4 regions of the Streptomyces sp. P9-2B-2 genome follow, and region 2 is predicted to be linked to each of the others. Evidence: riboswitches for the same ligand, from Rfam matches in the RefSeq annotation. Region 2 holds a riboswitch; each other region holds the start of a gene.
The links. Region 2 has a riboswitch for cobalamin ahead of QT196_RS09810 (cobalamin biosynthesis protein). Riboswitches for the same ligand answer to the same signal wherever they lie in the genome.
Positions count from the first base shown of each region.

Region 1: linked by a shared signal. The riboswitch ahead of QT196_RS12260 (prenyltransferase/squalene oxidase repeat-containing protein) and the one ahead of QT196_RS09810 (cobalamin biosynthesis protein) in region 2 are both predicted to bind cobalamin.
Region 3: linked by a shared signal. The riboswitch ahead of metE (5-methyltetrahydropteroyltriglutamate--homocysteine S-methyltransferase) and the one ahead of QT196_RS09810 (cobalamin biosynthesis protein) in region 2 are both predicted to bind cobalamin.
Region 4: linked by a shared signal. The riboswitch ahead of QT196_RS12440 (HoxN/HupN/NixA family nickel/cobalt transporter) and the one ahead of QT196_RS09810 (cobalamin biosynthesis protein) in region 2 are both predicted to bind cobalamin.

Region 1 is NZ_CP129126.1:2,810,642-2,816,124, forward strand. It holds gene QT196_RS12240 (TetR family transcriptional regulator) at 1-92, shown strand, start outside; gene QT196_RS12245 (ferredoxin) at 309-542, opposite strand; gene QT196_RS12250 (aldehyde dehydrogenase) at 542-1,993, opposite strand; gene QT196_RS12255 (MBL fold metallo-hydrolase) at 2,293-3,384, shown strand; cobalamin riboswitch at 3,500-3,659, shown strand; gene QT196_RS12260 (prenyltransferase/squalene oxidase repeat-containing protein) at 3,848-5,137, shown strand; gene QT196_RS12265 (SCO2322 family protein) at 5,137-5,483, shown strand, end outside.
Region 2 is NZ_CP129126.1:2,256,233-2,261,715, reverse strand. It holds gene QT196_RS09820 (putative cobaltochelatase) at 1-1,404, opposite strand, end outside; gene QT196_RS09815 (cobyric acid synthase) at 1,460-3,031, opposite strand; gene QT196_RS09810 (cobalamin biosynthesis protein) at 3,141-4,208, opposite strand; cobalamin riboswitch at 4,362-4,512, opposite strand; gene QT196_RS09805 (hypothetical protein) at 4,715-5,152, shown strand; gene QT196_RS09800 (caspase family protein) at 5,158-5,483, shown strand, end outside.
Region 3 is NZ_CP129126.1:499,157-504,639, reverse strand. It holds gene QT196_RS02315 (alpha/beta hydrolase) at 1-168, opposite strand, end outside; gene QT196_RS02310 (NAD(+)/NADH kinase) at 484-1,548, opposite strand; gene metE (5-methyltetrahydropteroyltriglutamate--homocysteine S-methyltransferase) at 1,768-4,086, opposite strand; cobalamin riboswitch at 4,249-4,477, opposite strand; gene QT196_RS02300 (3-hydroxybutyryl-CoA dehydrogenase) at 4,648-5,483, opposite strand, start outside.
Region 4 is NZ_CP129126.1:2,849,920-2,855,402, forward strand. It holds gene QT196_RS12420 (nucleoside/nucleotide kinase family protein) at 1-554, shown strand, start outside; gene QT196_RS12425 (hypothetical protein) at 517-930, opposite strand; gene QT196_RS12430 (MarR family transcriptional regulator) at 1,156-1,791, shown strand; gene QT196_RS12435 (alpha/beta hydrolase) at 1,788-2,636, shown strand; cobalamin riboswitch at 2,751-2,999, shown strand; gene QT196_RS12440 (HoxN/HupN/NixA family nickel/cobalt transporter) at 3,019-4,167, shown strand; gene QT196_RS12445 (VOC family protein) at 4,292-4,792, opposite strand; gene QT196_RS12450 (DoxX family protein) at 4,986-5,483, opposite strand, start outside.

The DNA of each region.
Region 1 (5,483 bases), 550 kb from region 2:
TCTCGGGCCGCGCCTCGATCGCCCAGGTGAAGATAGACATCGAGACGGTCTGCCGCCTGATCGAGGTCACTTCGGGGGAACGGGGACGCTGAGGGCGGGGGCGGGGGGCCGCGTGCCACCCCGTCGGCCCGCGCGCACCCCGCCTTGTCGGGCCCGCGCGCGTTAACCCCGCCTTTGCCGTGGGTAGTTGGCCCGCAAGGGGCCCACCGGACCCCTACGGGACTCCGCCCCACGCCCCCTACGGGCCCCGGCCACGTGGCTCCCGCCCCGCGCCCCGGCTCGCCTCTCCCCGGCCGTGCCGCCCTCGCTCACTCCTCCGGTGGGAACACCGCCTCGCCGCTGTCGGCCACGGTGAGGGTGATCGCTTCCACGGGGCACCCCTCGGCCGCGGCCAGCACGCTCTCGGCGGCGTCCGTCTCCGGTGCCGCCGGATGCGACTGCCGCGCCGAGTCGAGGCGGAAGCCGTCCGGCGCGGCCGCGGCGCACATCCCCGACCCGATGCAGACGTTCCGGTCCACCACCACCTGCCAGCGGTCCCCCATCAGGCACCCGCCGGCAGATGGATCATCTTGTGCTCCAGGTATTCGCCGAAGCCCTCGGGCCCGAACTCCCGCCCGATGCCGGAGTTCTTGTAGCCGCCGAACGGGCCGAGCATGTCGATGCTGAAGGTGTTCACCGAGTACGTGCCGGTGCGCACCTGCCGGGCGATCTCGATGCCGTGGTCGACGTCGGCCGTCCACACCGAGCCGGAGAGCCCGTAGTCGGAGTCGTTGGCGATCCGCACCGCCTCCGCCTCGTCGTCGTACGGCAGCAGACAGATGACCGGGCCGAAGATCTCCTCACGGGCGATCCGCATGGAGTTGGCGACCTCGCCGAAGAGGGTCGGCTCGACGTACCAGCCGGTGGTCTGCCCCTTGGGGCGGCCGCCGCCGGTCAGCACCTTGGCGCCCTCCTGCTGTCCGAGCGCGATGTAGTCCAGCGAGCGCTGCTGCTGACGGCGGGCGACCAGCGGGCCGATTTCGGTGGCCGGATCCAGCGGGTCGCCGACGGTGAGCGCCGAGGCGGCCGCGGTGAACCGCTCGGCGATCTCGTCGTAGTGGCTGCGCGGGGCGAGGATCCGCGTCTGGGCCACACACGCCTGGCCGTTGATCATCCAGGCGAACGGCACGATGCCGGCCACCGCCGCGTCCAGATCCGCGTCCGGCAGGATCACCGCCGCGGACTTGCCGCCGAGCTCCAGCGTGACCCGGCTGAGGTTGCGGGCCGCGACCTCCATGACCCGCTTGCCGGCCGCCACCGAGCCGGTGAACGACACCTTGTCCACGCCGGGGTGCCCGACCAGGTACTCGCTCACCTCGCGGTCCGCCGGCAGGATCGACAGCACCCCCGCCGGCAGCCCGGCCTCCGTCGCGATCTCCGCGAGCAGATACGCGTCCAGCGGGGTCTCGGGTGACACCTTCAGCACCACCGAGCAGCCGGCCAGCAGCGCCGGCGCGAGCTTGGCGGCGGCGGTGAACTGCGGGACGTTCCACGGCACCACGGCCGCGACCACCCCGACCGGTTCCCGCCGCACCAGCAGCGGGCCCAGCACCCCGCCCCGCCGCTCCTCGAACGGGAAGTCGCGGGCCACCGTGAGCGCCGCGTCCCACACCAGCATCGCGGCCAGCGACTGCACCATGACGCCGGAGGTGAACGGGGTGCCGTTCTCCGCGCTGATGACCTTGGCGATCTCCTCGCTGCGGGCCGCGAAGGCGTCCTTGATACGGGTCACCACCGCGATCCGGTCCGCCAGCGGGGCGTTGGCCCACACCCCGGACGCGAAGGACGTACGGGCCGCGGCCACCGCACGGTCGACATCGGCCCGCGAGGCGTGCGGCACCCGGCCGATGACCTGTTCGGTGTGCGGCGAGACGACCTCGATCGTGTCCCGGCCGGCCGGATCGGCCCACTCTCCGCCTATGTAGAGCTTTCCGTGCTCGACGAGGTCGCTCATCGCTGCCGCCTCCCGCGGGTCGGCCGCCTGTTCCGGCGGTCCCTGCCGGTTCACTGTCGTTGCCGGTTCGCTGACGCTGCTGGTTCGCTGTCGTTGTCGAGGTGCCTCGGGCGCACTTGTTGACGAGGCATCAGGCCACTCACCTCAGGAACTGATACCAGTTCTAGTTGGAGGAGTCCACGGCGCCGACCGAATCCCAACTCGCCCTGTCGGAAGGGGCACTTCAAGCCGCTTTGAAACCAGTTCTAGTTATAGTGAGGCCGGGTACCGGGTGTATGCCACACCGAGAGGGGACCGGGATGACCGCGCAGGTGACCGACCACAAGGGCGGGGTGTGGAGCATCGCTGTCCCCATCCCGGACAACCCGCTCGGCCACACCCTCGTCCACCTCCTGGAGACCGACCGCGGGCCGGTGCTCATCGACACCGGCTGGGACGACCCGGACTCCTGGGACACCCTCGTCGCCGGCGTCACCGCCTGCGGCTTCGCCCTCACCGACCTCCACGGCGTCCTGATCACCCACCACCACCCCGACCACCACGGCCTGTCCGCCAAGGTCCGGGAGGCCTCCGGCGCCTGGATCGCGATGCACGCCGCCGACACCGCGGTGGTCCGCCGCACCCGCGCGGCCGAACCGGGCCAGTGGCTCGACTACCTCCTCGCCAAACTCACGGCGGCGGGCGCACCGGACGACCATCTGGCGCCGCTGCGGAAGGCCCGCGCCACAGGGAACGGCCGGAAACCACCCGGCCGACGGGCCGCGCTGCCGGACCGCGGCATCGACCCCGGCGAACTGCTCGACCTGCCGGGACGCCGGGTACGCGCCATCTGGACGCCCGGCCACACCCCCGGCCATGTGTGCCTCCACCTGGAGGAGGAGCACCCCTCGGCGCGGAAGCCCGGCTTCGGCCGGCTGTTCTCCGGCGACCACCTCCTGCCCGGCATCACCCCGCACATCGGCCTGTACGAAGCTCCGGACGCGGAGGGGAGCCCGCCCGGCCCGCACGGCCCGCACGGTATGGAGAGCTCCGGGGAGGACGCCGACCCCTTGGGCGACTACCTCGACTCCCTCGAACGCGTCGGCCGGCTCGGCCCCGCCGAAGTGCTGCCCGCCCACCAGCACGCCTTCACCGACGCGGGCGGCCGGGTGCGCGACCTCATCGCCCACCACGAAGAGCGGCTGGCCCAGCTCAGGGCCCTGCTCCAGGAGCCGCGCACCGTCTGGGAGCTCGCCGTGGCCATGGAGTGGAACCGCCCGTGGGAGCAGATCCCTTACGGCTCTCGCAACATCGCCGTCTCGGAGGCCGAGGCCCATTTGCGCCGCCTGGTGAAGCAGGGGCGGGCGGAGTGGGTGCCGGGGTCGGATCCGGTGCGGTATCAGGCGGTGTGAGGGGCGGGCCTCTCGTCTTGCCGCTGTCCCGTACCCGGCTCGCGCGCCGCTCCGCCCCGGCTCGTGCCGGATTTCGTCGGCTCGTACGTGCGAGCGAGCGCCCGTCGGGTGCCGGTTAAGGTGTGCGGGACAACTTCATCCGTACCCGATCGGGGGAAGCCGGTGGAAATCCGGCGCTGACCCGCAACCGTGAGGACGGCCCGCCCGTACCGCGCCGACTGGCCGGCAGGACGGCCGTACGAGCCGGAGCACCCGAGGGGGCACGACCAAGGCTCCCGCCACCGGAACCGTCCGCCGCACGGACGGCCGGTGCGCGGCACCGTCGAGGTATACGGAGCTGAGCCCGGTGCCACCGCGTCCGCGATCCAAAGGGATCGTCGCGCGGGCGGTCGGCCGAGCGCGGCTGCGTACATCGCCGCGACCCGACCCGAGAGGCACCGACCCGATGGCTCCCATGGCTTCCATGGCTCACCAGGCCCCCCTGACGCACCCCGTCGCCTTCCTGGCACGCCGCGCCGCCACGGCGCTGGCAGCCGCGGCGGTGCTGGGCGCGGCCGCTGCCCCCGCCGCGTACGCCGACGCCGCCGCCCCGTCCGCGTCCCCCAAGAAGCTGCCGGACGGCCTGTACGGCACCAAGGACCCGCAGTACGACGGGGTGTGGCGGCAGTCGCTCGCGCTGCTGGCGCAGGACACCGTGGGGGTGCGGCCGGCCGCGTCCGGCGTGCGCTGGCTGGTCGGGCAGCAGTGCGCCGACGGCGCGTTCACCGCCTTCCGCGCCGAGCCCGGCAAGCCCTGTGACGCCAAGACCATGCGGGACACCAACCAGACGGCCGCCGCGGTGCAGGCGCTGGCCGCGCTCGGCGGGCACAGCGACACCGTGAAGAAGGCCGTCGGCTGGCTGAAGTCGGTGCAGAACGATGACGGCGGCTGGAGCTCGATGCCCGGTTCGCCCAGCGACGCCAACTCCACGTCCGTGGTCATCGGCGCACTCGCGGCGGCGGGCGAGAAGCCGCAGTCGGTGACCTCGAAGAAGGGCGACAAGACCCCGTACGACGGGCTGCTCACCTTCCAGCTGGGCTGCGACGCGAAGGAGGGCGAGCGCGGCGCGTTCACCTTCCAGCTCAAGGGCGCCGCCCCGAACGCCGACGCCACCGCGGCGGCCGCGACCGGAGCGCTCGGCAAGGGCTTCGTCGTCGCGCCCGCGGACCAGCGGGCAGACACCCTGGTCAAGCCGCTGAGCTGCAAGGACGGCGGGGACGCGAAGAAGGACGATCCGGAGCGGGCCGCGTCGGGCGGCAGCGCCTACCTCGTCGCGCAGCTCGACAAGAACGGACAGCATCTGCTCTCCGCGATGCCGGGCGCCGAGAAGCAGCCCGATGTCGGCAACACCGCCGACGCCGTGGTGGCGCTGGCGGCCGGCGGGCACGGTGCCGCTGCCGCGAAGCCGCTGAAGTGGCTGGAGAAGAACGCCACGGACTGGGCCAAGCAGAACGGGCCCGCCGCCTACGCCCAGCTGGTGCTGGCCGCGCACGCCACCGGCACCGACCCGCGTTCCTTCGGCGGCACCGACCTGGTGGCCGCGCTCAACGCCACCGGCCCCAAGCCGGCCGCCGCGGCGCAGAAGGACACCGGGGACGCCGACGACGCCGCGGGCGGTGGCGGCATCGGGGTGTGGTGGGTCATCGGCGTCGGCCTCGCCATCGGCGCCGGTATCGGGTTCCTGCTGAGCAGCCGTAAGAAGAATCAGCTCTGATGCGGCGTACCAGGATCGCCGGCGCCGTGCTGCTGGCCGGTACGGTCACCGGCCTGGCCGCCGGGCCCGCGCAGGCGCAGGAGTACCGCTACTGGTCGTTCTGGGACGGCAAGGGCGGCTCCTGGGCGTATGCCACCGAGGGGCCGGCCACCCAGCGGCCGGCCGACGGCGCGGTCGAGGGCTTCCGCTTCACCGTCGGCGCGGACTCCGCCGGGGCGGGCAAGCCGCGCCCGGCCGCCGACTTCGACGCGATCTGCCGCGACACCCCCGCCAAGGACGGCCGCAAGCGGATCGGCCTCGTGCTGGACTTCGGCACCGCGGCGGACGCGCCCGGCGGCGAGCGGCC
Region 2 (5,483 bases):
GCGGCGGGCGCCGGTGGTCCGGCCGTGCGCGGTACGAGCCCGGGAGCGGCGGCCGTCCGCGCCCTCGCCCAGGCCCGGCACATCCAGCCGCCGGGTGCGGAACGGCTCGGTGGCCCCGACCGCCGCCTTCTCCCCGGCCGCGCCGCCCTGCGGTGCGCTCTCGGGCTCGGGCTTCTCGGGGGCCTGCGGCGTCTGCGGGGCCTCCCGGTCCTGCTGGTGGGGGAGTTCGGCCTCCGGCGGCAGCGGTGCCTCCTCCGGCCCGCCGTCCTGCGGCGGCTGTCCGCCGCCCTCCGGACCGCCGCCGTCCGGGCCGCCCCCGTCGGGACCGCCGTCCGGACCGTCCGGCTCCGGGTCGTCGTCGCCGGTGCCCTCGTCCGCCCCGAACTCCTCCAGCGTCTGGTCGAGTTTGTCCTCGTCCAGACCGGGGGCGTCGAACGGATTACGGCGCCGGCGGTGCGGCAGCGCCAGCAGCGCGGCCTGCCGCACGTCCTCCTCCAGGACGTCCGTCCGCCCCGCCCAGGCGGCCAGCGCGGTGGCGGTGCGCGCCATCACGATGTCCGCGCGCATCCCGTCCACCTCGAACGCGGCACAGGTCGCGGCGATCTGCCGGAGCGCCGCATCACCCAGCGTCACCCGCGGCAGCAGCTCCCGGGCCGCGGCGATCCGCCCGCGCAGCGCGTCCTCCTCGGCCGCCCAGTCCGCCGCGAAACCGGCCGGATCGGCGTCGTAGGCCAGCCGGCGCCGGACGACCGTCACCCGCTCGTCGGGCACGCGGGAGGCGGCGACCTCGACCGTGAGCCCGAAGCGGTCCAGCAACTGCGGCCGCAGCTCGCCCTCTTCGGGGTTCATCGTCCCGACGAGCAGGAAACGGGCCGCGTGACGTACGGAGACCCCCTCGCGCTCCACGTACGAGGCACCCATGGCGGCCGCGTCCAGCAGCAGGTCCACGAGGTGGTCATGGAGCAGATTGACCTCGTCGACGTACAGGATGCCGCGGTGCGCGTCCGCCAGCAGGCCCGGCTCGAAGGCCTTCACGCCCTCCGACAGTGCCCGCTCGATGTCCAGCGCGCCGACCAGCCGGTCCTCGGAGGCGCCGACGGGGAGTTCGACCATCCGCGTCGGGCGCTCCTCGACGGCGCCGGTCTCGTGCGGCCCGTCGGGGCAGCCGGGGTCGGGCGCGTCCGGCGCGCAGGCGAAGCGGCAGCCGCCGACCACGTCCACCGCCGGCATCAGCGCCGACAGCGCCCGGACTGCGGTGCTCTTGGCGGTGCCCTTCTCGCCGCGGACCAGCACGCCGCCCACCGCGGGGCTCACCGCGTTCAGCAGCAGCGCGAGCCGCAGATCGTCCATCCCGACCACCGCGGTGAAGGGGTACTGCGGGGTGGTGTTGTGCGCGGTCGTCATGCTGTGTCGTCCTCCATGTCGCCGTCGAACTCCGGATTCGTCGTGTGCGTACCCCTCATGGCGCCCCCGGAGGCACGAACGGCAGTCCCTCCGGCACCCCTTCCTCCAGCAGCCGCAGCAGCGCGGCGGTGTCCGCGTGCTCCTCGATCAGATCGCCCAGCCGGTCCAGCTGCTCCTCGCGCAGCACACCGAAACGGGTGTCGGGCGCCGGGACGAACGCCCGGCCCGCGTCCGCCGCGACCCGCCGCAGGAAGGCCCGGCGGAAGCCGTCGCTCTCCAGGGAGCCGTGCCAGTGCGTGCCCCATACGGAGCCGGCCCGGCAGCCGTCCAAGAACTCTTCCTCCCCGCCGGTCACTTCGGCGACCCCGTGGTGGATCTCGTACCCCTCCACCGGCTCGCCCAGCGCCTCGCCGGCCGGCCGCGCGAGCGTCTTCTCCGCCGCGAACCGCACCCGTACGGGCAGCAGCCCCAGCCCGTCGACCACGCCCGCCTTCGACTCGACCTCGTCCTCGATGCGCTCGCCCAGCATCTGGAAGCCGCCGCAGATGCCCAGCACCGGGCGCCCCTCGGCGGCCCGCCGGGCGATCGCGTCCGCCAGGCCGCGCTCCCGCAGCCACGCCAGCGCCCGTACGGTGCCCCGGGTCCCCGGCAGCACCACCAGGTCGGCGTCGGCCAGCTCCTCGGGCCGGTCCACGAACCGCACCACCACGCCGGGTTCGGCGGCCAGCGCGTCCACGTCCGTGAAGTTCGACATCAGCGGCACGGCACAGACCGCCACCCGCAGCACGTCCGCCCCGTGAGGCGGTGCCACCACGCTCTCGCGCACCGCGCCGCGCAGCGACACCCGCAGGCCGTCCTCCTCGTCGATGCCGAGCCCGTGCGCGAAGGGCAGCACGCCCAGCGTCTGCCGCCCCGTGAGGCCGCGCAGCATCTCCAGGCCCGGCTCCAGCAGCGTCACATCGCCCCGGAACTTGTTGACCATGTACCCCGCGACCAGCGCCTGGTCCTCCTTGGACAGCAGCGCGGTGGTGCCGAAGAACGAGGCGAACACCCCGCCGCGGTCGATGTCACCGACCACCACCGCCGGAATACGGGCGGCCCGTGCGAGGCCCATGTTCACGATGTCGGTACGCCGCAGATTGATCTCGGCGGGACTGCCCGCGCCCTCGCAGATCACCGCGTCATGGGTACGCCGCAGCTCCTGGAGGCAGTCGGTCACCGTCCCGAGCAACTGCTCCCGGCGGCCCGCGTACTGCGCCTCCCCCTGGGACGTCCCCCCGAAGTACCCCCGGGCGCTGAGCTCGCCCACCGGCTTCCCCAGCAGCACCACCTGGCTGCTGCGGTCGCTGCCCGGCTTGAGCAGGACGGGGTTCATCAGCGCGGTCGGCTCCACCCGCGCCGCGGCGGCCTGCATCGCCTGGGCCCGTCCGATCTCCGCGCCCTCGCGCGTGACGAACGAATTCAGCGACATGTTCTGTGCCTTGAAGGGCGCCACCCGGACACCCTGCCGGACCAGCCAGCGGCAGATCCCCGCCGTCACCACGCTCTTACCGGCGTCGGACGTCGTCCCGGCCACCAACAGGCCACCACCGACCGCCCCGCCGGCTGCCTTCAACCGCCCGTTCACCGGGTCCTCCTCCTGCGCTTCGGGTCACTGCACCCGGCCACCCGCTCCGGGTCACTACACCCGCCCACCCCCCGAAGGGGGGTGGGCGGCGGGGAAAAAACGGACGGCCTCATACCGGCCCCGCCTCACGCCCGCGGACCGAACCCACCACACGCCCGCGCCCCCCGGCCCCCCGAGCCGCCGCAGCCACCGCCCTCCGAGCCACCGCCGTCCGCGCAGCGCCGACCGCCGCCCGCGCCGCCACCGTCGTCACCAGTGCCAGCACGTTCACCCGGCGGGAGAGCCGTACCGCCCGTTCGATGTCCGGCACCGCCACCGGCGGCGCCGCGCCGTTGAGCACCGGACGGTCCTCCACCCGCCCGCCGTACGCCAGCCTGCCGCCGAGCCGTACGCCCAACGCACCCGCGAACGACGCCTCCACCGGGCCCGCGTTGGGGCTCGGATGCGCACCGCCGTCCGCCCGCCAGGCCCGCAGCGCACCGCGCCGGTCGGGGCCCGCGAGCACGGTCAGCGCGGCGGTCAGCCGGGAGCCGGGCCAGCCGGCGAGATCGTCGAGCCGGGCCGCTGCCCAGCCGAAGCGGCGGTAGCGCGGCGACTTGTGCCCCACCATCGCGTCGAGGGTGTTCACCGCGCGGAACGCCACCAGACCGGGCACTCCGCCCAACGCGCCCCATACCAGGGCGCCGACCACCGCGTCGGAGGTGTTCTCGGCGACCGACTCCACCACCGCACGGGCCATCTGCGGCCCGTCCAGCGCCTGCGGATCCCGCCCGCACAGATGCGGCAGCCGCTCCCGTGCCACGTCCAGATCACCCGCCGTCAGCGCCCCGCCGACGGCCCGCGCCTCCCGGCCCAGCGAGGTGCCGCCCAATACGGCCCAGACCGTCGCCGCGGTCAGCGCGATTCCGGCGCCACCACGGAGCGACAGCGGGCCAGCGGGAGCGCCGCCCCGCACGGCGCGCTGCAGCAGCGCGGCACCGGCGGCGGCCCCGCCCGCACACAGCACGGCATGCGCCGCCCCGTAACCGCGGTGGTCGCGCCACAGCCGGCGCTCGACGGCACCCGCGGCCCGGCCGAACGCGGCCACCGGATGGCCGCGCCGCGGATCCGCCGCGATCAGGTCGCCGAGAAAGCCGAGGGCCGCGCCGTACACATATCCCGCGTGTTCGCCGCGCATCGGGTCAGACCGCCGTGCGGGCGCGTCCGTGACGTCCTGCCCGGCCCCGAAGGAGCCCTGTGGCAGCGGGCAGTGGAGATCTCAAGGGGCGGCCGGGCATGGCGGTATGTCCTCACTCAGGGTCCGCGCCCTGGCTCGACGTGACGGCGACCAGAGTCTCCTGGCTCCCGGATCGGCGTGTCCTCCGGCCTTCCAGTCCCGCGTACGTCATCCGACGTATGCGAGGCGGACCGTGGCCTTCGCTGGAGGAACGCTCCCCGGTGACAGTGGCGGGACCGCGCCGGATTCGCACCGGACTTCCTCTGCTGTCGCCGAATGGCTCCGGCAGTCCACCACGCCCCGCGAACGCCGTCAACTCACCCTTGACCTGCGACGCTGCCCTGTGGCAGGCGCTGTGGTGCACGCCACAGCGTGGCTGAGGAGTCACGGACGGTTGCCCGCGCACCTGATCCCGCGTCACTATCTGGTGCACGGCGGCGAAGGGGCCGCCGGAAGGGGGCCGGGGGATGCCGCAGCGCGCTGACCGACATGAGATCCGTATCAGGATCACGGGCACGAACAATCCTGACCAGGACGTCGAGGACCTCAAGGCATGGCTGGAGCGTGAGCCCTGGCTGAACCGGCGGTCGCACGACTGGGAACTGCGGCCGGCGGCGGAGCGCGACGACGGCCCCGGCGACATGGCCATCGGCGTCGACGACCTGATCCTGGTCGTGGTCGGCGCGGCCGCCGCCGAGATCACCAAGAGCCTCGGTATCGCCCTGCGCGAGTGGCTGCGCCGCCGCAGGGAGGAACGCGACACCGGCGAACGGCCCGCCGTGGCGGTCGGCGGCGGGGACGGCGAACTGCGCGCACTGGGCGAGCCGGGACCGGGCGCCGCGGCACCCGAACGCCCCGATCCCGGCAGCCCGGCGAACGGGGGCGGCAGCACCGCCGGGGACTGAGCCGGATGTCCGAATACGACGCACGGGGCAAGGTCAACCGGGCGCTGCTGATCTGCGTCGACGACTACCGGCATCTGCGGCCGCTGCCCGCGGTGCGGGACAACCCCGGGGAACTGGAACGCGTCCTGCTCGCCCCCGGCACCGACCTCTTCACCAAGGGCGAGGTCGTCATCTGCCGGCCCCAGGAGCCCTGGGAGGTCGAACAGGCCCTGGACACCGTCACCCAGGAGGCCCGCGGGCTGCTGCTGGTGTACTTCTCCGGCCACGGCCGGGTGGGACGGGACGGCGGCAATCTCCAGCTCATGGTCGGTGCCTCGGAACGGCGGCACAA
Region 3 (5,483 bases), 1.8 Mb from region 2:
CCACTCCTCGTCGACCGGCAGCTTGTCGATCGGCGCAGCCTGTAGATCGTCCAGGACCTTGCGCGCTTCGATGGGCTTCAGCTCGTACAGGAACGGGTGGTGCGAAGTCGCGTCGGCAAGCTCCTGCGCCGGCGGCTCCAGGACGATCGAGGCGGATCGAGCAGTCATGACAATGCTCCCTGTCACTACCGAGAAGCCCATGGTGAAGAGGGTCAGGCGCGTGACGCCCGCCCGGGGCCTCGGCGTCACCGCACGTCCGGCTTTCGGCCGAGCCCCTGGTCAAGCCCTCAATAGGGCGATACGCCCATCGTAGTGGCGGCCCTTGCGATCCTCGACTGCGGACTGATCGACCCGACCACCGGCGCCCAGCCGGCACTGGCGACCACCGGATCCGGATTCGGGCGGCAGATCAGGATGGCCAGCAGTCTCGCGGCGGTGTCTTCGCCGGGAGCGGGGGAGTGCCCGTCCAAGCGGGGGTTCGGTTCAGCCGGTGTCTGATGGTGCGGGTGGCAGGCGCAGATGTGCGAGGTCGTCGGGGACCGGGCTGGTGTGGGGCCACATGGGGGCGATGCCGGCGTCGGCTGTCGCGGGGGCGTCGGTCAGGCGCATGCGCTCACGCAGCCGGCCGTAGAAGTCGGTCGGTCCCAGCCGCGCGACGCGCAGGCGCTGCGGAGCCGCGTAGACACCGATCCAGTCTCCCGGGTCCAGCACACCACGCAACTGGCCGTCGACGCTCACCGCGGCCCGGCCGGAGTGGCCCAGGACGCGCAGGGCGACGGGTTCGTGGGGCGCGGCGACCACCGAGCGGTTGAAGGTCATGTGCGGAGCCACCGGGGTGAAGACGATGGCGTCAGCTCCGGGGGAGATGACGGGTCCGCCGGCGGCGAAGCTGTAGGCGGTGGACCCCGTGGGGGTGGCGACCAGGACGGCGTCGGCGGAGTAGGAGGCGAGCAGTCGGCCCGCGAGGTACACGCCGAGGGAGACCTGCCGGTCGCGTGCCAGTTTCTCCAGGACGATGTCATTGAGGGCGGTCACGTTCAGAGCCACCCCCCAGTCCAGGGCGGCAGCGCACTCGGGGCGCACCGGCGGAGGCGGCAGCGCGGGACCGCGGCCGTAGCGCAGCAGGGTCTCCAGCCCTTCGGGGATTTTCAGCGGACAGGACGCCCGCATCGTCAGCATCAGACGGGTCTCGATATCCACCTGGCTGCGATGGATGGTGTCCAGCGCGTACTCGACGTGGTCGGCCGGGACCTCGGTCAGGAAGCCGAGGGTGCCCAGGTCAACTCCCAGGACAAGGGCGTTGTTCTGTGCGGCCAGACGTGCTCCGCGGAGGAAGGTGCCGTCTCCTCCGAGCGTGACGATCAGGTCGGGGCTGCCGGCCGCGTCGACCTCCTCCCGCGCGTCCTGTCGTTCTCCGTCCTGACTCCACACATCGATGGCGACGCAACCGACATCCCGGCGTTCGCACCATCGCCGGACGACGTCGGCAGCCTCCAGGGCACGGGGACGTCCTCCGTGGACGACGATGCCCACCCGTTGCACGCTCACGTCACGTCCTCTCCGTCCGGGTGGATGGTCCCCGCCACTGGTGGCAACAGAAGGCCCGCCGACCAGGTTGTCTCGCGTTGCTCGCCTGAGTATCGGCCCTCGGTTGGAAGCAGCACTGTCGCCACGCGGCCTGCGCCGGGGTTCTCGGGCACCATCCCTCGGTGGACATGTCCCGACGGCCGGGAGGGCGCGGCTGCGTCCTCCCGGCCGTCGACGGAATCAGGAGCCGGAGAGCTCCGTTCGCACGGTACGGGCGGCGGTGACCAGGTTCTCCAGTGAGGCGCGGGTCTCCGGCCAGCCGCGGGTCTTCAGGCCGCAGTCCGGGTTGACCCAGAGACGCTCGGCGGGGATGGCCTCAAGTCCCTTGCGCAGCAGGGCCGCTGCCTCGTCGGCGCTCGGGACGCGCGGGGAGTGGATGTCGTAGACACCGGGGCCGGCCTCGCGCGGGTAGCCGTGGGCGGCGAGCTCGCGGGCTACCTGCATATGGGAGCGGGCGGCCTCCAGGCTGATGACGTCCGCGTCGAGGTCGTCGATGGCCTGCACGATGTCGCCGAACTCGGCGTAGCACATGTGGGTGTGGATCTGGGTGCGGTCCTGAACCCCGCTGGTGGAGAGGCGGAACGCCTCGGTGGCCCAGGCCAGGTACGCGGTGTGGTCGGCCGCGCGCAGCGGCAGCGTCTCGCGCAGGGCGGGCTCGTCGACCTGGATGACCGAGGTGCCGGCTGCCTCCAGGTCATTGACCTCGTCGCGCAGGGCGAGTGCCACCTGGCGGGCGGTGTCCCCGAGCGGCTGGTCGTCGCGGACGAAGGACCAGGCGAGCATGGTGACCGGGCCGGTGAGCATGCCCTTGACCGGGCGGTCGGTGTGCGACTGGGCGTACCGGGTCCAGCGGACCGTCATCGGTTCGGGGCGGGAGATGTCCCCGGCCAGGACCGGCGGGCGGACATAGCGGGTGCCGTAGGACTGCACCCAGCCGTGCTGGGTGGCGAGGTAGCCGGTGAGCTGCTCGGCGAAGTACTGCACCATGTCGTTGCGCTCGGGCTCGCCGTGCACGAGGACATCGATTCCGGCCTTCTCCTGGAAGGCGAGGACGTCGCGGATCTCCGTCCTGATGCGCTCCTCGTAGCCGGCGGTGTCGATCCGTCCGGTCCGCAGATCGGCGCGGGCCGTGCGCAGCTCGGCGGTCTGCGGGAACGAGCCGATGGTCGTGGTCGGCAGCAGCGGCAGCCCGAGGTGGGCGCGCTGGGCGGCGGCGCGCTCGGCGTACGGCTGTGAGCGGCGGCCGTCGGCGTCGGTGACGGCCGCCGCCCGGGCGCGTACGGCCGGGGCGTGGGTGAGGGCGGACGTGGCCCGGGAGGCCAGATCGGCGCGGTTCGCGGCGAGTTCGGCGGCGACGGTGTCGGTGCCCTGCGCCAGTCCCCGTGCCAGGGTCACCAGCTCCGCGGTCTTCTGCTTGGCGAAGGCCAGCCAGCGGGCGATCTGCGGGTCGATCTCGCGCTCGACCGCGGCGTCCAGCGGCACATGCAGCAGCGAGCAGGACGCGGCCACATCGACCCGGTCGGCGAGGCCGAGCAGGGTGCCGAGGGTGGCCAGCGAGTTCTCCAGATCGTTGATCCAGATGTTGCGGCCGTTGACCACGCCCGCCACCAGGCGCTTACCCGGGAGTCCGCCGACGGCCGCCAGCGCGTCGAGGTTGGCCGCGGCCGCGTCGGTGAAGTCGAGCGCCAGACCGTCCACCGGAGCCTTGGCCAGGACGGGCAGGGCGTCGCCGAGCCGGTCGAAGTACGAGGCGACCAGGAGCTTCGGGCGGTCGGTGAGGGTGCCCAGATCGCGGTAGGCGCGCGCGGCGGCGTTCAGCTCGGCCGGCGTGCGGTCCTGGACGAGGGCGGGCTCGTCGAGCTGCACCCACTCGGCACCGGCGGCCCGCAGATCGGCCAGGACCTTGGCGTAGACCGGCAGCAGCCGGTCGAGCAGGGTCAGCGGCTCGAAGTCCGCGGCGACACCGGGAGCGGGCTTCGACAGCAGCAGATAGGTGACCGGCCCGACGAGCACCGGCCGGGCAGCGAGGCCGAGTGCGAGGGCCTCCTTCAGCTCGGCCACCTGCTTGCCGGAGTCGGCGCTGAAGACGGTGTCCGGGCCCAACTCGGGCACCAGGTAGTGGTAGTTGGTGTCAAACCACTTGGTCATTTCCAGCGGCGCCACGTCCTGGGTGCCGCGCGCCATCGCGAAGTAGCCGTCGAGGGCGTCGGCCGCGACGGCGTCCCGGTGACGGTCCGGGACGGCACCGACCATGACGCTGGTGTCCAGCACATGGTCGTAGTACGAGAAGTCACCGGTGGGCACCTCATGGATGCCGGCGTCGGCCAGTTGCTGCCAGTTCGAACGGCGCAGGTCCTTCGCGGTCTCCAGCAAGGTGTCCGCGGCGACGCGGCCCTTCCAGTACCCCTCGATGGCCTTCTTCAGTTCCCGGTGCTGTCCCTGGCGGGGGTAGCCGTACACGGTGGCCCGTGCTGCCGCGGCTGCGGGCTTAGCTGTCACGGAACTCTCCTTCGCGGATATGTCTCTTGAAGTCCCGGGACGGAACGAGAAGCGCGAAGGGATGACGAACCCGACGGAACCACGGTGCGTTCGCGACGCACGTGTCCGCCTGGTATGTACGCCGACCCGCCCTCGAGGTCACCGGGATATCCGTCCACGCATGGGCGTGCACGGGCAACGGGCAGGTCTTCGGACTCGCGGGCACGCCTGCCGGAATCCTCCGGCGGGCATCTACTGGCCGTCGCTTCCCGAATCCGCGGCCCGGATTCAGTGCGTATGACGGCGGTCGTTCCCACTTACCGCTGCGGGGCAGTCCCGGATTCTCACCGGGTTCCCTCTTACGACGCGGCCCGTCTGGCGGACGGGGCGAACCTGTTGCCCGGCCAGCGTAGGACGCGGGCCCCCTATCGCACACCTCTGCTCACATGCCGGACTGTGAGATGAGACACCGGCGGGGCGCGGTTTGGGACGCGGCAGGGCGCGGAACGGCCTCAGTCATCCGTTCCGCGCTCCGCTCCGCACACCGCCCGGGTCCCTCAACCCGGCGGCGACCCAGGACCCTCAGCCCTGGTCGTAGGTGTGGAACCCGCGCCCCGTCTTACGGCCCAGCAGCCCGGCCTCCACCATGCGTTGCAGCAGCGGCGGCGGTGCGTAGAGGGGTTCCTTGAACTCGTCGTAGAGGGACTGCGCGATGGAGGCCACGGTGTCCAGCCCGATCAGATCGGCGAGCTTGAGCGGGCCCATCGGGTGGGCGCAGCCCAGCTCCATGCCCGCGTCCACATCGGCGGCGGTGGCGAAGCCGGACTCGGCCATTCGGATGGCGGCGAGGAGGTACGGCACGAGCAGGGCGTTGACGACGAACCCGGCCCGGTCCTGGGACCGGACGACCGTCTTGGCCAGAGTGCCGGTGACGAACTCCTCGGCGGCGGCGACCGTCGCCGGTGCGGTGTGCAGGGAGGTGACGACCTCGACCAGCGGCAGCACCGGGACCGGGTTGAAGAAGTGCAGCCCCAGGACGCGGTCCGCGCGGCGGGTGGCCATGCCCAGCCGCATGACGGGGATGGCCGAGGTGTTCGTCGCCAGGATCGCCTCCTCATCCTCGACGATCTTGTCGAGTGCGGTGAAGACGTCGGTCTTGGCCTCGGTGTTCTCGACGATGGCCTCGATGACGAGCTGCCGGTCGGCGAGGTCGTCAAGGCTGCCGGTGAAGACCGTCCGGGTGAGGGTGTCCTCGGCCGAGATGCGGTCCAGCTTGCCGCGCTGGACGGCGCGTTCGAGCGAAATGGCCAGCCGCTCGCGGGCGGCGCGGGCCGCGGTCGCATCCGCCTCACAGAGCACGGTGTCGAGGCCGGCGCGGGCACACACCTCGGCGATCCCCGCCCCCATCTGGCCGCCGC
Region 4 (5,483 bases), 590 kb from region 2:
AGTCCACCCTCGCCGCCCATGTGGTGGCGGAGCTGGCCGGGCAGGCGGCGCTCGTCCCGATGGACGGCTTCCACCTGGCCGAGGCGGAGTTGCGCCGCCTGGGCCGTACGGACCGCAAGGGCGCGCCGGACACCTTCGATCCGGCCGGTTACGCGGCGCTGCTGGCGCGGCTGCGCGCACCGGAGCCGGACAGCGCCGTCTACGCCCCGGCGTTCGACCGCCGTATCGAGGAGCCGGTCGCCGGCAGCATCCCCGTGGCACCGCACATCCCGCTCATCGTGACCGAGGGCAATTACCTCCTCCTCGACTCCGCCCCCTGGTCGCGGGTCCGGGCACTGCTCGACGAGGTCTGGTACGTGGACCTGGACACCCCGGAGCGGGTCCGGCGACTGGTCGACCGCCATGAGCACTTCGGGCGTCCGCGCGCCGACGCCGAGCGGTTCGTGCACGCCTCGGACGAGGCCAACGCCCGGGTGGTGGCGGCCACGCGCGACCGCGCCGACCTCGTCATCACCTTCACACCTGAAGAGGCCCCGCCGCCGGCAGGCTCATAACCTCCCGCCGCCGCCCGCCGGCGAGCAGCCCGGCCACCGACAGCGCACCCCACCCCACGGACACCGCCAGCGCCGCCAGCTTCCGGTCGCGGCCGGGCAGCGTCGCACCGAGCAGAACGGCGTCCCCGAAGTCGGCCGCGATCCGCACATACGCGGCCGTGCGCAGCGCCGGGCCCTCCGGGGCCATTGCCAGCGCCAGCCCGCTCACCGCATCCCGCCAGGCCAGCGGACGCAGCGAGGTGCGCGTCGCCCGCCCGGTCCGCCCCTCCGCATCGACCAGCCCCGAGGGCCGTGCCAGCAGAGCGGGCACCGCGGTCACCGCCGCCCCGTAGACCGCCGTGGCAACCCCGACCGCACGCAACAGACCGACCTTCATCCGCCGTCCACCTTTCCTCGCCCATCGACCACACGAGCCTCATCCCACCCATCCGCCCCCTCAACTCCATTCCGCGGCAAGCCCCTTCCCAAACGACATCAGCGGTGTCATCATGACATCACAAGTGTCATTGAGGGGGATGTCGATGAAGAGGTCGACACGGACGCCGATGAGGACGTCAGTGGGGACGCCAACGGGGACGCCGAAGGGCATGAGGGGGCTGCGGTGAGGGATACCGAGGGGGAGGGCGCCGGGGAGCCGGCCGCCACCGAAGATCTGCTGTACGACGTCATCCGACGCCTGTGGCCCCTGCACCGCACGGTCGTGCGCGCGGTGGAGCGCGAGCTCGCCGACACGGGCATGACCGCCGGCGAACACGCACTGCTGGACGCCCTGCGCACCGAAGGCCCCCGCACCGTCCCGCAGTTGGCGCGTTCGATGGGGCTCGACCGCCAACCGGTGCAGCGCTGGGTGAACCACGCCGCGGAGCTGGGCCTGGTCGTCACGGCCCCGAACCCCGCCCACCGTCGCTCCCCCCTGATCCGACTCACGAACGAAGGCACGGCGGCGATACGCGGGGTCCAGCAGTTCGAGGCGACGGAGCTGCGACAGCGGCTCGCCGACCTGCCCGCCGAGGACGTCCGCACCACGCTGCACGTACTCGACCGACTCGGCGAGGAATTCCGGCACCTGGCGAACGGCTCGCGCGTTCAACGGGAGGAAACCGACAGTCAGGGCAGTCGGGACAGTCGTCGCAGTGAAGGCAGTAACAGCAGCAACCGCAATAACGGCAGCCCTGAAGGCCACGACGACAGACCCGCCCCGCCCCCTCTCATGCACAAAGGACGGTCAGGAGAATGACCCAGAGAATCACCGCCTGGTCCGAGATCGACAACGGCATCGTGCCGGTCGACGAGGGCGAGCTGTTCTACGAGACGGCCGGCTCGGGCCCCGCGGTGGTGCTGCTGCACGGCGGCATGCTCGACCAGCACATGTGGGACGAGCAGTTCACCTGGCTGGTCAACTCCGGCCTGCGCGCGATCCGTTACGACGCCCGAGGCCATGGCCTGTCCTCCACCGTGACCGGCGACTTCGCCCACCACGACGACCTGTGTGCCCTGCTCGACGCACTCGATGTCCCCAGCGCCGTCCTCGTCGGCCTTTCCCACGGCGCGCGGGTCGCGCTGGACACCGCCCTCGCCCACCCCGGCCGGGTGACGGCCCTCGCGCTCGCCTCCCCGGGAATCAGCGGCCGCGCCTTCACCGACCCCTTCGTCCTGGCGCACATCAAGGAGCAGGTGGCCGCGATCGGCGCACCGGACGGCGCGGAGCGGTATGTCGAACACTTCCTGCGGATATGGGTGGACGGGCCGCATCGTGAGCCGTCCGCGGTGCACCCGGGATTCCGCGAACGGATGCGTGCCTCGGCCGAGGCCAATGTGGAGGTCCATGCCGACGGGATGGGCGCCGGCATGCCTCTCGAAGTCGGCGCCGCCGACCGCCTCGGGGAGATCCGGGTGCCGACGGTCGTATTCGACGGCGATCTCGACAGCCGGGACATCTCCGCGAACGCCCATGCGATAGCCCTGACCGTCCCGGGCGCCCGAAGGGTCCGAATACCGGGTGCGGCCCATATGGTCAACCTGGAGAACACCCCGCTCTTCGACCACGAACTGCACGCGTTCCTCTCGTCGTTGGACTACTGACTCACCGCGACCGGGCCGCCTACCGCGACCGGCCCCCTGTGACCGGCCCGCCGCGGGCCGTGCCCCCGCCGGTGGCGGAAAACCCCCACACACCTCGCGCCGCGCGGGTGGCGGCTAGAGTGGCCGGGCCGTGGTGTTCGGGAATCCGGTGACGGACCATTGAGGTCCCAGCCCGGAGCGGCCCTCGCCACTGTGATCGGGGAGTTTCCACCCCTTCCGCGGGCGCCTGGCGCGCCCGCGGCGCCACTGACCGCAGCCCGCGGCCGGGAAGGCGGGGGCGGACGCGGACACCCTCCTCCAAGCTCTAAAGGAGCAGGGTGGTACCCCCAAGCCAGGAGACCGGCCACGGCATCTCACGAACTGATCCACGAGGTGCTGGAGCGTGACCGCCCGGATGGCCCTGTCCACCGATACCCCGAACTCCCCTGCCCCCGCCACGTTCCGCTGGCGCCGGCAGGACACCGTCCGTACTGCGGGCCTGATGGCCGTCATAGCCGGGCTGCATATCGTGGCCTTCGGCGTGCTCTTCCTGCTCGTGGTCCCGAACCACTACGCCGTCGGAAGCCAGGCCTTCGGCGTCGGGCTCGGCATCACCGCGTACACCCTCGGTATGCGGCATGCCTTCGACGCCGACCACATCGCCGCGATCGACAACACCACCCGCAAGCTGATGGCCGACGGCAAGCGGCCGGTGTCGGTCGGCTTCTGGTTCGCCCTCGGCCACTCCAGCGTGGTCGTGGCGATGGCAGCCCTGGTGGCCGGCGGCGCCCAGCTCGCCGGCACACTGCTCAACGACGAGTCCCGTACGCACCAGATCCTGGGCACCGTCGGCACCACGGTCTCGGGCACGTTCCTCTACCTCATCGCCGCCCTCAACCTCATCGCGCTGGCCGGGATCTGGCGGGTCTTCCGAGGGATGCGCGACGGCCACTACGACGAGGCCGAGCTGGAGCAGCGCCTCGACGCGCGCGGCTTCATGAACCGCTTCCTCGGGCGGTTCACCCGCTCCATCTCCCGTCCCGGCCAGATGTTCCCGCTCGGCTTCCTCTTCGGGCTCGGCTTCGACACCGCGACCGAGGTGACCCTGATGGTGATGGCGGGCAGCGGTGCGGCGGCGGGCCTGCCCTGGTACGCGATCCTGTGTCTGCCGCTGCTGTTCGCTGCCGGAATGAGCCTGTTCGACACCCTGGACGGCACCTTCATGAACTTCGCCTACCAGTGGGCGTTCGCCAACCCGGTGCGCAAGGTCTACTACAACCTCACCATCACCGGTCTGTCGATCGCCGTCGCCTTCTTCATCGGCACCATCGAGCTGGTGACCGTGCTGCACGACAAGCTCGGCCTCAACGACGCGCTGACCGGCTGGATTTCCGGCCTCGACCTCGACAATGTCGGCTTCGTCATCGTCGGCCTTTTCGTGGTGGTGTGGGCCGCAGCCCTGGCGTACTGGCGTCTGGCCGGCGTCGAAAAGCGCTGGGCGGCGCGAGCCGAGCGAGCAGAGTCGCCGGAGCAGGCCGCTCCGGGTACCTGAGGAACGGCGGCCCGGTGCGGGCTCGCGCGCACCGGCCGCGCCCTCCCGGGGGCCCGAGCCGGCCCGGCGCCCTCCACCGCCCGAGCCGCCCCCGTCCCTCGCCCGCCCGAGCCGGTCCCGCGCCTCAGGTCGCTGAGCCCGCCGCGGCACCCGTCTCCCGGTCCGGCCCCCACTGCTCCAGCGCCGCCGCCAGATCGAGGGGCAGCAGCCGGTCCGGCTGGTCCGGGCCCGGCCAGTCCTCCCGCGGGACCCGCCACATCACCTCGAACTCGTTGCCGTCCGGGTCCTTGGCGTACAGCGATTTGGCGACGAGGTGATCGGTCGATCCCACCAGGGCGCCGCGCTCGACGAGCCGGGTGCGGGCCGCGACGAGTTCGCGGAGCGTGCCGACCTCCCAGGCCAGGTGGTACAGCCCGACCCGCCCGGCCTCGGGCCCGGGCGCGTCCGGGGCCACCGCGAACAGCCCCAGATCGTGATCATTGAGCGAGCCGGGAGCGCTGAGGAACGCGGCCCGCCCCGGTATCTCGACATCCACCGTCAGCCCGAGGGCCTCGGTGTAGAACGCCACCGACCGTGTCACATCGCGGACGTTGAGCACCGCGTGGTTCAGACGTCGTACGGACATGGAACCTGTTCTCCGATCTCCCGGCCGCGACACCGCCGTGGCGCCGCCGCCCTCCCCTGCTTCTGCTCTACCCCGCACACCCCGCCGCTGCCCAGGGCCTGCCGGCCGGTATCCGGTCGGCAGACGTCCCGTCCCTAGCGCACCTCCGGCGCACACGAGACGAGGCGGCCATCTCCGGGGGCTCGCCCCGGCATCACTTCCGTACCAGCAGCACCCCGCCCGCCAGCACCGCACCCAGCACCAGCGCGATCACGCCGTGGACCGTCCGATGGGAGCGCAGAACCGGCAGCAGACGGTCTACGGCGTAGCGACCGGGCCCGGTCAGCGCCAGGGCCGCCGCACCGGCGGTCAGCAGCAGCTCGTACTCCACGCCCTTGGGCACGAAGAAGCCGCCGCCCCACTTCACCGCAAGGGCATTGATCATCGTGCCGACGACCGCGGCCGCGGCCAGCGGCGTGAGCAGCCCGACCGCCAGCCCGAGCCCGCCGAGCGTCTCGCTCAGCCCGGCGACGACGGCCATCATCCGGCCCGCCGGATAGCCGCTCATCGTGAAGAACTGCCCGGTCCCGTCCAGCCCCGGCCCGCCGAACCAGCCGAACAGCTTCTGGGCGCCGTGGGCCGCCATGGTCAGTCCGAGCGCGAGGCGCAGCAGAAGGAGCCCAGTGTCGTAGCCGGCCGGAGAGGGGGCGTG